Regions from separate parts of the Allobosea sp. FW305-C-101 genome, predicted to be linked through region 1. Evidence: predicted binding sites of a transcription regulator. Region 1 holds the regulator's gene; the other holds the start of a gene.

Region 1 (7,629 bases):
CCGCAGCAACCGACATGACGAGCATTCCCGGCGCGACGCCGATCGTGCGGAAAACGCCGAAGGCCGGGTTCGACCTGTTCTTCCGCAATGCCAGCTTCGGCGCGGCCCTGCTGGTGCTGGTGCTGCTCGCCGGCATCATGATCTCGATGATCATCGGCGGCTGGCCGGCCTTCCGCGAATTCGGCCTCGGCTTCCTGACCTCCAGCGTCTGGGACACGCAGAACGAGCAGTACGGCGCCTGGCCGGCGATCGTCGGCACGCTCTCGACGGCGCTGATCGCGCTGGTGATCGGGGTGCCGCTCTCGCTCGGCATCGCGGTCTACCTGACGCAGCTCGCGCCGGCCTGGTTCAAAAGGCCTGTCTCGACCGCGATCGAGCTGCTCGCCGCCGTGCCCTCGATCATCTACGGCATGTGGGGCCTGTTCGTCTTCGTGCCGCTCTTCGCGGCCTATGTGCAGATCCCGCTCTCGAACATCGTCGAGGGCATGCCGATCGTCGGCACGGTGCTTTACTCGCGCTCGCCCTCGGGCCTCGGCATCTTCACCGCCGGCATCATCCTCGCCTTCATGATCGTGCCCTTCATCGCCTCGATCACCCGCGACATGCTGGAGCAGATCCCGTCGGTGCTGCGCGAGAGCGCCTATGGCATCGGCGCGACGACCTGGGAGGTCGTGCGCCATGTGCTGGTGCCGCAGGCTGGCGTCTCGATCATCGGCGCGATCATGCTGGGGCTCGGCCGCGCGCTCGGCGAGACGATGGCCGTGACCTTCGTCGTCGGCAACGCCAACCGGCTCTCGGCCTCGATCCTCGATCCCGGCTCGACCATCGCCTCACGCATCGCCAACGAGTTCAACGAGGCGATGGGCCTGCAGCTCAACGCGCTGATCGCGCTCGGCTGCATCCTGTTCTTCGTCACCTTCGTCGTCCTCGTCATCGCGCGGCTGCTGGTCGCCCGCGTCAAGCGCTACTGAGGCTCATCTCCATGACCATGACGACCACGCCTCGCGAATTGCCGCATCAGCCCTGGGGCCGCGTGCGCCAAACCCGCCGCACGGCCGACCGGATGATGAAAATCATCGCCACCGGCTTCACCTTCACCGCCATCTTCGTGCTGTTCTGGATCCTCGGCATGCTCGTGGTGAAGGGCATCGGCGGCCTCTCGGTCGCGACCTTCACGGCGGTCACGCCCGGCCCCGGCAGCGAAGGGGGCGGCCTCGCCAACGCCATCGTCGGCTCCTTCGTGCTGACCTTCCTCGGCATCGCCATCGCCACGCCGATCGGCGTGCTCGCCGGGACCTGGCTCGCCGAATACGGTCGCAGCTCGAAGCTCGCCAACCTCATCCGCTTCATCAACGACATCCTGCTCTCGGCGCCGTCGATCCTGATCGGCCTGTTCGTCTACGTCATCCTGGTCGAGCCGTTCCGCGGCTATTCCGGCTGGGCCGGCGGTGTCGCGCTCGGCATCATCGCGATCCCGGTGATCGTGCGCACCACCGAGGACATGCTGAACCTCGTGCCCGGCCCGCTGCGTGAGGCTGGCGCCGCGCTCGGCGCGCCGCCCTCCGTCGTCATCACCTCGGTGACCTGGCGCGCGGCCAAGGCCGGCATGGTCACCGGTATCCTGCTGGCGCTCGCCCGCATCGCCGGCGAGACCGCGCCGCTGCTCTTCACCGCGCTCAACAACAATTTCTGGTTCTCGCCGACGCTGGTCGGCGGCGTCTCCAACCTGCCGGTGACGATCTACCAGTTCGCCTCCGCCCCTTACGAGAACTGGCAGCAGCTCGCCTGGGCCGGCTCGCTCATCATCACCGTCTCGATCCTCGTGCTCTCGATCGTTGCCCGGCGTATCGTCGCCGGCAGCAAGTGAGCCTGAAACCAACCCGGTCGCGACCGACCTTGAGGACCTAAGTCGATGCTTTCGACCCTTGAACTCTCCCCCCAGTCGCTCGATGCCGAGGCGCCCGTCCGGATCGCGGTGAAGCACCTCGATTTCTACTACGGCGAGCACAAGGCGCTGAAGAACATCAATCTCGATTTCCGTGACCGGCATGTCACGGCGCTGATCGGCCCGTCGGGCTGCGGCAAGTCGACCCTGCTGCGCATCTTCAATCGCATCTACTCGCTCTATCCGGAGCAGCGCGCGGAAGGGCAGATCATGCTCGACGGCCGCAACATCATCTCGAACGACGTCGACGTGAACGAGTTGCGCTCGCGCGTCGGCATGGTCTTCCAGAAGCCGACGCCCTTCCCGATGTCGATCTACGACAACGTCGCCTTCGGCATCCGCCTCTACGAGAAGCCGCCGAAGTCGGAGCTCGACGATCGCGTCGAGGGCGCCCTGCGCCGCGCCGCGCTCTGGGACGAGGTCAAGGACAAGCTGAAGAGCTCCGGCATGGGCCTCTCCGGCGGCCAGCAGCAGCGCCTGTGCATCGCGCGCACCATCGCGCAGAAGCCGGAAGTGATCCTGTTCGACGAGCCGACCTCGGCGCTCGACCCGATCTCGACCGGCAAGATCGAGGACCTGCTGGAGCAGCTCAAGAGCGATTTCACCATCGCCATCGTCACGCATAACATGCAGCAGGCCGCGCGCATCTCGCAGTACACGGCCTTCATGTATCTCGGCGAGGTCATAGAGTTCGCGCCGACCAACACGATCTTCATGAACCCCGCCAAGAAGCAGACCCAGGACTACGTCACCGGCCGTTTCGGCTAAGCGGCGACGAGGAGGACACCCCTATGACCGACCACATCGTCCGCTCCTACGACACCGACCTTGAAGGCATCCGCCGCAGCCTCGCCGAAATGGGCGGCATGGCCGAGCGCATGCTGGGCGATTCCACGGTGGCGCTCGTTCGCCGCGATACCGCGCTCGCCCAGAAGATCATCTCGGCCGACCAGCGCCTCGACAATCTCCAGCGCGAGGTCGAGGAGAAGGCCGTGCTCACCATCGCCCGGCGCCAGCCGCTGGCGCAGGACCTGCGCGAGCTGATCTCGGCGATCCGCCTCGCCTCCGATATCGAGCGGGTCGGCGATCTCGCCAAGAACATCGCCAAGCGCGCCGTCGCGATCGCCGGGCAGTTCCAGCCGCCGCATCGCGCGGTCGTCGGCCTCGAGCATATCAGCCGCCTCGTGCAGGCCCAGCTCAAGGACGTGCTCGACGCCTATGCCGCGACCAACGAGCAGAAGGCGCTCGAGGTCTGGAAGCGCGACGACGAGATCGACGCGCTCTACACCTCGCTGTTCCGCGAACTCCTGACCTATATGATGGAGGATCCGCGCAACATCACCTTCTGCACGCATCTCCTGTTCTGCGCCAAGAACATCGAGCGCATCGGCGACCACACCACCAATATCGCCGAGACCATCCACTACCTCGTCACCGGCGACTCGCTCGATGCGAACCGCCCCAAGCTCGACACGACCAATATCGAGGTCGAAGCGGTGACGGGAAACTAAGGTCAAAGCCGACATGGCCGCACGTATCCTGATCGTCGAGGACGAGGAGCCGCTGACCCTGCTGCTGCGCTACAACCTCGAAGCCGAGGGCTTCGAGGTCGACAGCGTCGCGCGCGGGGACGATGCGGAATTGCATCTGCGCGATCACACGCCCGATCTCGTCCTGCTCGACTGGATGCTGCCGGGCCTGTCCGGCATCGAGCTTTGCCGGCGCCTGCGCTCGCGGCGCGACACCGAGCGCGTGCCGATCATCATGCTGACGGCGCGCGGCGAGGAGACCGAGCGAGTGCGTGGCCTTGCGACCGGTGCCGACGATTACGTCGTGAAGCCGTTCTCGCTGCCGGAGCTGATCGCGCGCATCCAGGCGCTGTTGCGCCGGGCGAAGCCCGGCCATGTCGCGGGGCTGCTGGCGGCCGGCGATCTCGAACTCGACCGCACGACGCGGCGCGTCCGCCGCGCGGGCAGCGAACTCCATCTCGGCCCGACCGAGTTCCGTTTGCTGGAGTTCCTGATGCAGGCGCCGGGCCGGGTCTATTCCCGTGCCCAGTTGCTCGATGCCGTCTGGGGCCGCGACGTCTATATCGACGAGCGCACGGTCGACGTCCATGTCGGGCGGCTGCGCAAGGCGATCACGCCGGGCGATGCGAAGGACCCGCTGCGCACGGTGCGCGGTGCCGGCTATGCCTTCGACGAGACCTTCGCGCGAGGCGGCGCTGCATAAACCTCAGGCGTCGGGGCCGCCCTCGATATCGCCGGCCCATGCCAGCGCCCTGTCATAGTCCTCGGGCTTGAAGGCGCGGACCTTGACGAAGGGGATCGCCGGATCGAGCAGATCGATGAAGCCGGCGAGCCAGCCCTTGTTCGTGATCACGGCTTCCTTGGGGAAGCGCTTGAGTTCCCAGAGCTTGCCGATGCTGTAGCGCGCGTCCTTCCAGGCGGCGGTGAGCGTCAGGTCGGTAAAGTCGGAGAGATCGACAAGCACGCCGATCTTCTCGTGGCGAGCGAGCTTCGTGTCGATATCGGCCATGATCGCGTCGACATCCTCCCCGGTCAGCGTCTGCATCAGACGATAGGCTGCGACATGATCCGGCGCGGGCAGAATGGTCAGCATGGCTCCTCCTTGCCAACGACAACGCACGGAGGAAGAGGAGGTTTCGCCAGCCGGTCAGGCGGGTTGGACAGGTGCTCGCGTGGCGGCGTCGAATTGGGCGGCTTCTGATTTCAGCCAAGCGATGAAGGCGTCGAGCCCGGGGCGCGGCGGCTGGTCGAGCGGGCGCGTCAGCCAGCAGCCGATCGCGCTGGTGAAGCCGAGGCCCAGCGGATTGACCAGCGCACCCGAAACCAGTTCGTCGGCGACATAGCAGCGTGGCGCCAGCGCGAAGCCCAAGCCGGCGACGGCGGCGCTGGTGATCACCGAATAATAGCCGTAGCGCACGGTGTGCTCGGGCACCGCGCCGCGCAGGTCATGCGCCTCGGTGAACTCGGCCCAGAAGGTCGGCATCTGGTAATGCTGGAGCAGGGTCGCCTTCTGGATGTCGGCGGCGCGGCGGAAACCGCCCATGCGCTCGATCAGGCTGGGCGCGGCGACCAGCGCGACATCGCGGCCGAAGAGATAATGCGCCTCCTTGCCGGGCCAGGGCTCGACGCCATGGGCGATCTCGATATCCGGCTCCTCGGTCTCGCTCTCGCTGACATAGTTGGTGAACTGCACGTCGACGCCGGGATGGGCCTCGGCAAACGCAGGGAAGCGGGCCATCAGCCAGCGCTCGCCGGCGATCGCGACCATATGCAGGCGGATCGGCCGGGCGATGGCGTTGCGCTCCACCAGACGCCGCGCGCCGCGCTCCATCTGCTCCAGCGCCGCCTCGGCATAGGGCAGGTAGATCGCTCCGGCCTCGGTGAGCTTGAGCCCGAGAGGGCTGCGGTCGAACAGCACGGCGCCGAGATGGTGCTCCAGCGAGAGGATCTGCTTGGAGACCGCGCTCTGGGTCAGGTTGACCGACTGGGCGGCACGCGCGGTCGAGCCGAGCCTTGCGACGGTGGCGAAGGCCCTGAGCGCGGTCGATGACGGAGGGGGCCGGCCGGCCGCCATGGGGTATTCCTTTTTGGACTATCGCGGCGGAGATCGTTTCGTTTGCCGGTGTCTCGGTCAAGAGGCCATTCTTCCCGCAGGGGAGAACGACATCATGAACCAGACGACCCGTCTCTGGGGCGGCCGCTTCCGCAAGCAGCCGGACCCGCGCCTGATGAAGCTGTCGAGTGCGGCTGGCGAGCATGCCCGGCTGGTGCCGCAGGATGTCGCGGGCGGCAAGGCCCATGCGGCCGAGCTCGGGCGCGCCGGCCTGCTGACGGCCCAGGAACTCGAGACCATCCTGGCCGCGCTCGACGGGATCGCCCGCGACACCGTCGAGGGGCGGATCGCTCCCGGGCCGGACGACGAGGACGTCCATACCTTCATCGAGCGCATCCTGACCGAACGCATCGGCCCGACCGGGGCGAAGCTCCGCGCCGGGCGCTCGCGCAACGACCAGGCGGCGAACAATCTCAAGCTCTATCTGCGGGGCAAGTCGCGCACGCTCGCCGGGATGCTGGCGGAGCTGCTCACCGCGATCGCCGACCAGGCCGAAGAGCATGCGGCCTCGGTCTGCCCCGGCTTCACCCATCTCCAGAGCGCCCAGCCCGTCACCTTCGGCCATTGGCTGATGGCGCATGGCCAGGTGCTGATGCGCGACGCCTCGCGCCTGACCGACTGGGAGAAGCGCTCGGGCCAGTCCCCGCTCGGGGCGGCGGCGCTCGCGGGCTCGGCGATCACGTTGAACCCGGAACTCAGCGCCAAGGCGCTCGGCTATGACGGGCCGTTCGAGAATTCGGTCGATGCGGTCGGCGCGCGCGACCATGTCGCGGAGTTCCTGTTCGTCGCGGCGATGCTGGCGACGAACCTGTCGCGGCTCGCCGAGGAGGTGACGCTGTGGACCTCCCGGCAATTCGCCTGGGTGACGCTGGACGACGCCTTCGCGACGGGCTCCTCGATCATGCCGCAGAAGAAGAACCCGGATATCGCCGAGATCTCGCGCGGCCGGGCGGCGCGGCTGGCCGGTGACCTCGTCACCATGCTCGGCGCGCTGAAGGGGCTGCCGCTGTCCTATAATCGCGACCTCGCCGAGGACAAGCGCACGGGTTTCGACGCCGTCGACGTGCTGGAAGAGGTGCTGCCGGCCTTTGCCGGGCTGATCGCCAGCATGAGCGCCGACCCCGCGATCATGCGGGCGCAGGCCGGCTCCGGCTTCGCGCTGGCGACCGAAGTCGCGGATCATCTGGCGCGCAACGGCGTGCCCTTCGCCGAGGCGCATGAGATCACCGGTGCGCTGGTGCGTTATTGCGAGGAGATGGGCCGCGAGCTTGAATCGCTCGATGCCGTCGATCTCCGGGCTGTCGATCCCCGGCTCGATGCCGGCGTGCTCGACCAGTTGACGCTCGATGCCGCGGTCGCCGCGCGCAGCGGCCGTGGCGGCACGGCGCCGGAGCGGGTGCGCGAGCAGATCTCACGCTTCCGCGGCAAGCTCGCCGATCTCGAAACCTGGAGCCGGGAGGGCGGGCGATGAGCGACGCGACATCTTCGATCAGCAGCCGCGATCTCGCGGCGGTCTCGCAGCTCAGGATCGTGCCACGGCGCTTCTACGGGCGCTGGTTCGCTTCCGCCGTCATCCTCGCGATCCTCGCCTGGATCGTGATGGCCTTCGTCGAGGGCGACATCGCCTGGCCGGTGGTACGGCAGTTCTTCACGGCGCCGGCGATTATCGCGGGCCTCGGCAACACGCTGATCATGACGGCCTGCGCGATGACGCTCGGCATCGTGCTCGGGGTCGTCTTCGCGATCATGTACATGTCGCCGAACCCGGTGCTGCGCAGCGTCGCGCTGTTCTACATCTGGTTCTTCCGCGGCACGCCGCTGCTGCTTCAGCTCCTGATCTGGTTCAACCTGGCGCTGGTCTTCCCGACCATCGGCATTCCCGGCCTGTTCTCCTGGCGCACGATCGACATCATCGGGCCGTTCATGGCGACGCTGCTCGGGCTCGGCATGAACCAGGGCGCCTATACCGCCGAGGTGGTGCGCGGCGGCATCCTCTCCGTCGATACCGGGCAGACCGAGGCCGCCAAGTCGATCGGCATGAC
Region 2 (7,629 bases), 560 kb from region 1:
GTCGTGGCGGCGCAGGATGTCGGCGCGCTCGGCCGTCGAAAGGGCGAGGCTCATCGGCCATGCTCCAGGCTGAGAAGGGCGTGGCGCAGCCGCTCGGTGGCGTAGTCGATCAGCATGACTGTGACGATGATCAGCAGCAGGATGGCGCTGACATCGGTGAAGTAGAACTTGCGGATGGCCTCGATCAGGTCCTGGCCGATGCCGCCGGCGCCGACGAAGCCCATGATCGAGGCGCCGCGGACATTGATCTCGAAGCGCAGCAGCGCGTAGCTCGCGAAATTGGAGAGCACCTGCGGGACGACCGCGAAGCGGACGATCTGCCACCAGCTTCCGCCGGCAGCGGTAACGCCGTCAACCGGCTTCAGGTCGATGTTCTCGACGACTTCCGAGAAGAGCTTGCCGAGCGCGCCCATGGTGTGGATCGCGATGGCGAGCACGCCGGGCAGCGGGCCGAGGCCGAAGGCGATGACGAAGATCAGCGCGAAGACGATCTCGGGAACGGTGCGGCAGAATTCGAGATAGCGGCGCACCGCGAAACGCAGCCAGGTGGCGCGGCCGAGATTGGCGGCGGCGGCGAAACAGAACAGGAAGGCGCCGGCGGCGCCGAGGATCGTGCCGACATAGGCGATGAGCACGGTCTGCCAGAGCAGCTTCAGCCAGCCCTTCAGGCCCCAGTACCACTCGGAGAGGTCGGCGCCGAGGCTGGCGAGCCTAAGCGTCGGCAGCGTCTCGAAGATATACTTCGGAAAGCGGTGAACGTTCTCGAAGAACTTGGCGAGATCGACTTCCGCGCCGCGCGCCGAGAGAAGCACGCAGGCGATGAAGACGGCGATGCCGATCAGGGCCTGCCGGCGCTTGGCGGATGAAGCCTGCCGATAGGCCTCGGCATGGGCCCGGATGGCAGGGTCGTTGCGGTCGATCGCGAGGGTCATGAAGAGGCGCTTCCGAGAGGTCGCGGGATCGGCTGGTGCCGATCCCGGACAAGGGTGTCATCCCAGGACGAAGCGAAGCGCAGTGCCCTGGAATCTCTGGCGAGAGATGCCCGGGTCGAGCCCGGGCATGACGGCTGGCTGAATTACGACGACTTCTTCTTGCGGAGCTCGTCGACGAACTTGTTCAGCTCGATGATCGGGTCGTAGGCCTTGTTGTCGACGGCGACGAGCGGGCCCTGCTTGCCTTCATAGATCTTGTCGAAGGCGGCCTTGTCCTTGGTGGCGAGGTTCAGGACGGCGTCGCGGATCTTGGCCTTCAGCTCCTCCGGCATGTCGGTGAGATAGGCCATCGGCGAGTTCACGATCTGCTCGGACTTGTAGATGATCCGGAAGTCGTCGGCCTTGGCCATGTTCTTGCGGGCCATGCGCTGCAGGTTCGATTCCTGCTCATCGTTCCACCAGTTGGCGGCGACATCGACCGTGCCCTGCTGGAGCGCGATGATCGCGTTCTCGTGGCTGCCGGTATAGACGACCTTCGAGAAGAAGGTTTCCGGCTCGATCTTCATGCCGTTCAGCGCGAAGCGCGGGACGTTGTTGCCCGAGGTCGAGTTCGGGTCGACGAGGCCGAGATTCTTGCCCTTGAGGTCCTCGACCTTCTGATAGGGCGAGTCCTTCTTCACGTAGAAGACCGAGTGATAGCCCTTGGTGCCGTCCAGGTTGGTCTCGATGGCGAAGGCATCGACCTTGGCGCCGGTCATGCGGGCGCGGGCGAAGGAGGACGGGCCGTAGGAGGCGATGTGGATGTTGCCGGTGCGCTGGCCCTCGATGATCGCGGCGTAGTCGTTGGCGATACGCAGGGTGACCTTGGTGCCGAGTTCCTTGGCGAGATACTGCACGAAGGGGGTGTAGCGCTCGGTGACGCCGGAAGCGTTCTCGGAGGGGATGATCGCGAAGACGAGCTCGGGATACTTGGCCTTCCAGTCCTGCGCGAATGCCGGAGCGGCGGCGAGCGCCAGGCCGGCGACGGCGAGCGAGAGGGTATGACGACGGGTCAGCATCTTTGTGCTCCTGGTTGTAGGCGGGGATGGTCTTCTCGCGGCGACGGCCATCAGGCCGGTCCGGCGATCTCTGGAAATCAGGCGATCTTCTGGCGGGCGCGCTTCGCCTCGGAGGCGGCGATGGCGTCGAGCGCATCCAGCGCCTCGGCGCCGGCATCCTTGGCCTCGATGCCGTAGAGTTCGGCCGCGATCTCGCGGGTCAACGCCTGCGGCACGTCGTCGAACACGACCTTGCCGGCGGACATGCCGATCAGGCGGTCACAGTATTTCGCGGCGATGTCGAGGTCGTGCAGGTTGCACATCACGGTGATGCCGTCCTCGCGATTGATGCGGAACAGCGCGTCCATGACGACCTGGGTGTTGCGCGGGTCGAGCGAGGCGATCGGCTCGTCTGCGAGGATGATGCGCGGCTCCTGGACGAGGGCGCGGGCGATGGCGACGCGCTGCTGCTGGCCGCCGGAGAGGGTCTCGGCGCGCTGCGCCAGGAGATGGCCCATATCGAGACGCTCGAGGGCCGCGATGGCGCGAATCTTGTCGTCCTCGGCGAAGCTCTTGACCAGCGTCAGCGCCGCCGAGCGATGGTTCAGGCGGCCGAGCAGGACATTGGTTAGAACGTCGAGGCGGCCGACGAGGTTGAACTGCTGGAAGATCATCGCCGTGTCGCGGCGCCAGCGGCGCAGCGAGGCGCCCTTCAGCCCGGTGACGTCCTGCTCCTCGCAGACGATCCGGCCGGAGGTCGGCTCGGTCAGGCGGTTCAGCATGCGCAGCAGCGTCGACTTGCCGGCGCCGGAGGGGCCGATCACGCCGACCATCTCCCCCTTCGGCACCGTCAGCGTGACGGCGTCGACCGCGTTCCTGTCGCCAAAGCGCTTGGTCAGGCCTTCGATGCGGAGCATGGACTGGTTCTCGGGCACGATGCGGGCATGAGCGCGTCCCCACCCGGTCAGGCCGGAGGGTCAGGCGTCTTGATCGCCGCGAGCCCTAGCGGCCACGGATGACAGCGGCGTGACAGGATGTGAAGGGCCCCGAAACGGGCGATTTGCACGTCCAAGAGCCGGTCAACGTTTCGTGAGGTCTCCAGAATGCGCTTGGACGATCCACGGCTTAGCGGCAGGATGATCGTGGATGTCTGTGTGCGGCGGAGATGCCCGTGACGTTGGGCCTCTTATCGGCAAGCATCTTGCATTGATGCCTGCGAGGCCGAAACGATACGGCATCGGCACAAGAACCGCTGTTTTTGTGCCGCTGTGGCGCGCCGGCATCTTAGCAACGCCTTTCGTTCCATTTAAGACCAATGGGCGGCAACGGAGCCTCCAGCCTGATGAAGCGGTTCGTTCTTCTTGTTCTCGTCGCCGCCATCGCGGGCGGCGGCTATTATGCCTACCGCAACCAGCGCACTGGCACCCAGCAGGCGCAGGCGAGCGCGGTCTCGGGGCCGCGCGGCGTGCCTGTCGAGGTCGCGTCCATCGAACTGGCGACCGTGAGCGAGGAGGTCGAGGCGCTCGGCACGCTGGCCGCCGATGAATCCGTTGTCATCGCGCCGGAAATCGCCGGCCGCGTCATCTTCCTCGGCTTCAAGGAAGGCGAGCGCGTCAAGGCCGGGCAGGAGCTGGTCAAGCTCGATACGGCGATCCTCGATGCCGAGCTGAAGCAGGCGATGGCCGATCTCGGCCTTGCCCGCGATACCAATGATCGGCTCAGGGGGCTGGTCTCGCGCGGCTCGGGCACGCAGGTCGCGCTCGACGAGTCCGCGGCGAAGCTCGCCTCCAGCGAGGCTCGCGTCCAGCTCGCCAAGGCCAAGCTCGCCCAGTCGACCATCGTGGCGCCGTTCACCGGCGTCGTCGGCCTGCGCTCGGTCGGCGTCGGCGACTATGTCTCCGTCGGCAAGCAATTGATCACGCTGACCAGCATCGACCCGATCAAGATCGATTTCCGCGTGCCCGAGATATTCCTGAGCCGCCTCAAGGTCGGGCAGCCCGTGCAGATGAAGGTCGATGCGGTTCCGGACCGGAAATTCCAGGGCCAGATCTACGCGATCGACCCGGTGGTCGACGTCAACGGCCGGGCGATCCGCCTGCGCGCCAACATCCCCAATGCCGATCTCGCGCTGAAGCCCGGCCTCTTCGCCCGGCTGGCCATCACCGTGGACTATCGCGAGAAGGCGATCGTCGTGCCGGAGATGGCCGTGGTGCCGGATGCGGTCGGCAAGATCATCTACGTCGTCGACAAGGGCAAGGCGAAGAAGGTCGCCGTCGAGCTTGGCAAGCGCCTGCCGGGCAAGGTCGAGATCGTCCGCGGGCTGACGCCCGACATGCAGATCATCACCGCCGGCCAGATGCGGCTGCGCGACGGCGCGATCATCGCGATCAAGGACAAGGTCGTCCAGACGAGCCAGCTCTAGGATCGCGCCATGAGCCTCTTCGAACTCTTCGTCCGTCGGCCCGTCCTCTCGACGGTGCTGAGCCTCCTCGTGATCCTGATCGGTATCGTCTCCTATGGCCGCCTGACGGTCCGCGAGTATCCGAACATCGACGAGCCGATCGTCTCGGTCCGCACCGATTATCGCGGCGCCTCGGCCGAGATCATCGAGACGCAGGTCACCCAGATCCTGGAGAACTCGATCGCCGGCATCGAGGGCATCGAGATCATCTCCTCGGCCAGCCGCCAGGAGCGCAGCTTCATCCAGGTGCGCTTCCGCCCGGATGTCGATCCCGACGTCGCGGCTTCCGACGTGCGCGACCGCGTCAGCCGCGTGCGCAGCCGCCTGCCGGACGAGATCGACGAGCCGGTCATCGCCAAGGTGGAGGCCGACGCGCAGCCGATCCTCTATCTCTCGCTGACCAGCACGAAGGACGGGCCGCTCGAACTCACCGACTTCGCCGATCGCTTCATCTCCGACCGCGTCCAGAACGTGACCGGCGTGGCGGAGGTCCGCATTCTCGGCCAGCGCCAATATGCGATGCGCATCTGGCTCGATCGCGCCCGCATGTCGGCTTACGACATCTCGGTCCAGCAGATCGAGGCGGCCGTCCGGGCGCAGAATGTCGAGATCCCGTCGGGCCGGATCGAGAGCAACGATCGCGAATTCACGGTGCTCTCGCAGACCAGCATGACGACCCCGGCGGAGTTCCGCGAGATCGTGGTCAAGGACGCCAATGGCTTCCCGGTCAAGCTGAAGGACATCGCCAAGGTCGAGCTCGGCGCCCGCGAGGAACGCAACGCCGCCTGGTTCAAGGGCACGCCTTCGGTGACGATCGGCATCGTCAAGCAGGCGACGGCCAATCCGCTCGACGTCTCGGCCGGCATCGAGGAGGCGCTGCCCGGCATCATCGAGGACCTGCCGCAGGGCATGGCGATCGCCAAGTCCTACGATACCTCGGTCTTCATCGATCGCTCGATCAAGGCGGTCTACCAGACGATCATCGAGGCGATCGTGCTGGTCGTGCTGATCATCTTCATCTTCCTGCGCTCGGTGCGCGCGACGCTGATCCCACTGGTCACGATCCCGGTCTCGCTGATCGGCTCGTTTGCGCTGATGTATGCGTTCGGCTTCACCGTGAACACGCTGACGTTGTTGTCGATGGTGCTCGCCATCGGCCTCGTCGTCGACGACGCCATCGTCGTACTGGAGAACGTGCACCGTCATATCGAGGACGGCATGCAGCCGACCCCGGCGGCGATCCGCGGCATCAACGAGATCGCCTTCGCGGTCGTGGCGATGACGCTGACGCTGGTCGCGGTCTATGCGCCGATGGCCTTCTCGACCGGCCGCACCGGCAAGCTCTTCATCGAGTTCGCGCTGACGCTGGCCGGCGCGGTCTTGGTCTCCGGCTTCGTCGCGCTGACGCTGACGCCGATGATGTGCGCCAAGCTGCTGCGCCACCACGAGAAGCACAACTGGCTCTACAATGTGCTGGAGCGCGGCTTCAACGGGCTGTCGCGCGGCTACAAGGCCTCGCTGCGCGGAGCGCTTTCGATCCGCCCGCTGGTCGTGCTGCTGGCGCTGGGTGTTGCCGGCAGCGGCTATTACTTCTTCACGCATCTGCGCGCCGAACTGGCGCCGGTCGAGGATCGCGGCACGATCAACGCGGTCGGCGTCGCGCCCGAGGGCGCCACGATCTCCTTCACTGCCGACTATGCGCGCCAGGTCGAGCAGTATTTCAGCAAGATACCCGAGGTCGATACCTATCTCGTCATCGCCGGCTTCCCCGACGTGACGCGCGCCATCGGCTTCGCCCGCCTCAAGCCCTGGGAAGAGCGCCAGCGCAAGCAGCAGGATCTTGTCGCCGAGATCAACAGGGGCCTGTCGCAGATCCCCGGCATCCGCCTGTTCGCGACCAACCCGGCCTCGCTCGGGCAGGGCCAGGCGAACAGCAAGCCGGTCGAGTTCGTGCTGCGCTCCTCGGAGTCCTATACGCAGATCAAGGCCTATGTCGACCAGCTGATGGCCGAGGTCGCGAACTCGCCGGTCCTGACCAATGTCGAGACCAACCTCATCCTCGACAAGCCGCAGATCAAGGTCTCGATCGACCGGCAGCGGGCGGCCGATCTTGGCGTCGGCGTCGATATCATCGGGCGCACGATGGAGACGCTGCTCGGCGGCCGGCAGGTGACGCGCTTCAACATGAACAGCAAGCAATACGATGTCGTGCTGCAGGTCGAGGGTTCGGAGCGCAACACCCCGCAGGCGCTGCAGTCGATCTACCTGATGGGCCGCGGCGGCGCCGTGGTGCAGCTCTCCAGCCTGGTCAAGATCGACGAGAACGTGGCGCCCAAGGAGCTGACCCGCTTCAACCAGCTGCGCTCGGCGACGATCACCGCGATCCCGGCGCCCGGCTATTCGCTCGGCGACGCGCTCAAGGTGCTGGAAGATAGTGCGGCCCGCGTGCTGCCCTCCTCGGTGCAGGTCGACTATTCCGGCCAGAGCCGCGAGTTCAAGCAGTCGGGCGCGAGCATCTTCATCGTCTTCCTGCTGGCGCTGGGCTTCATCTATCTGGTGCTGGCGGCGCAGTTCGAGAGCTTCGTCGACCCGGTCGTGATCATGGTCTCGGTGCCGCTTTCGCTGACCGGCGCGCTGGCTGCGCTCTACTACACGGGCGGGACGATGAACGTGTACAGCCAGATCGGCCTGATCACGCTGGTTGGCCTGATCACCAAGCACGGCATCCTGATCCTGGAGTTCACCAACCAGCTGCGCGAGGAGGGCAAGGACATGCTCGACGCCCTCGTCGAGGCGGCGGAATTGCGCCTGCGGCCGATCCTGATGACCACGGGCGCGATGGTGCTCGGCGCCGTTCCGCTCGCTATCGCGACCGGCGCCGGCGCGGAAAGCCGCTCGCAGATCGGCTGGGTCATCGTCGGCGGCATGACCTTCGGCACCTTGCTGACGCTCTATGTGGTGCCGGTCGCCTATAGCTACCTCGCCCGCACGGTCCATGGCTCGCGCCATGCGCCGCATGAGGAAGGGCACGGCGCTCAGGGCGCGCATCCGGCCCCGGCGGAGTAAGGGGCGGGGGGCGCTGTCATCCCGTGCGCGCTGCGGCACGAAGTGCTGCGGCGCAGACACGGGACCGCGTGACCAGAGGGCGCCTCACTTGGCGACGCGAGAAGGGCGCCTTTTCGCGAGGACGGTCCCGCAT

The links. Region 1 encodes PhoB, which activates phosphate uptake and scavenging genes when phosphate is short. Its sites were predicted from a motif close to TGTCATNNANCTGTCAT; they were not measured.
Region 2: phnC (phosphonate ABC transporter ATP-binding protein) is a predicted target of PhoB. The motif match lies at 2,985-3,001, and genes of this name have one in related genera.

What each region holds. Positions count from the first base shown of each region.
Region 1 covers NZ_JBYSYT010000002.1:352,773-360,401, reverse strand. Annotated here, with positions in the region: gene pstC (phosphate ABC transporter permease subunit PstC) at 1-971, shown strand, start outside; gene pstA (phosphate ABC transporter permease PstA) at 983-1,867, shown strand; gene pstB (phosphate ABC transporter ATP-binding protein PstB) at 1,913-2,713, shown strand; gene phoU (phosphate signaling complex protein PhoU) at 2,737-3,456, shown strand; gene phoB (phosphate regulon transcriptional regulator PhoB) at 3,470-4,177, shown strand; gene AC3WMA_RS09230 (SpoIIAA family protein) at 4,181-4,567, opposite strand; gene AC3WMA_RS09225 (LysR family transcriptional regulator) at 4,622-5,548, opposite strand; gene argH (argininosuccinate lyase) at 5,643-7,058, shown strand; gene AC3WMA_RS09215 (amino acid ABC transporter permease) at 7,055-7,629, shown strand, end outside.
Region 2 covers NZ_JBYSYT010000002.1:914,555-922,183, reverse strand. Annotated here, with positions in the region: gene phnE (phosphonate ABC transporter, permease protein PhnE) at 1-54, opposite strand, end outside; gene phnE (phosphonate ABC transporter, permease protein PhnE) at 51-932, opposite strand; gene phnD (phosphonate ABC transporter substrate-binding protein) at 1,076-1,990, opposite strand; gene phnC (phosphonate ABC transporter ATP-binding protein) at 2,068-2,886, opposite strand; gene AC3WMA_RS11835 (efflux RND transporter periplasmic adaptor subunit) at 3,312-4,391, shown strand; gene AC3WMA_RS11830 (efflux RND transporter permease subunit) at 4,401-7,496, shown strand.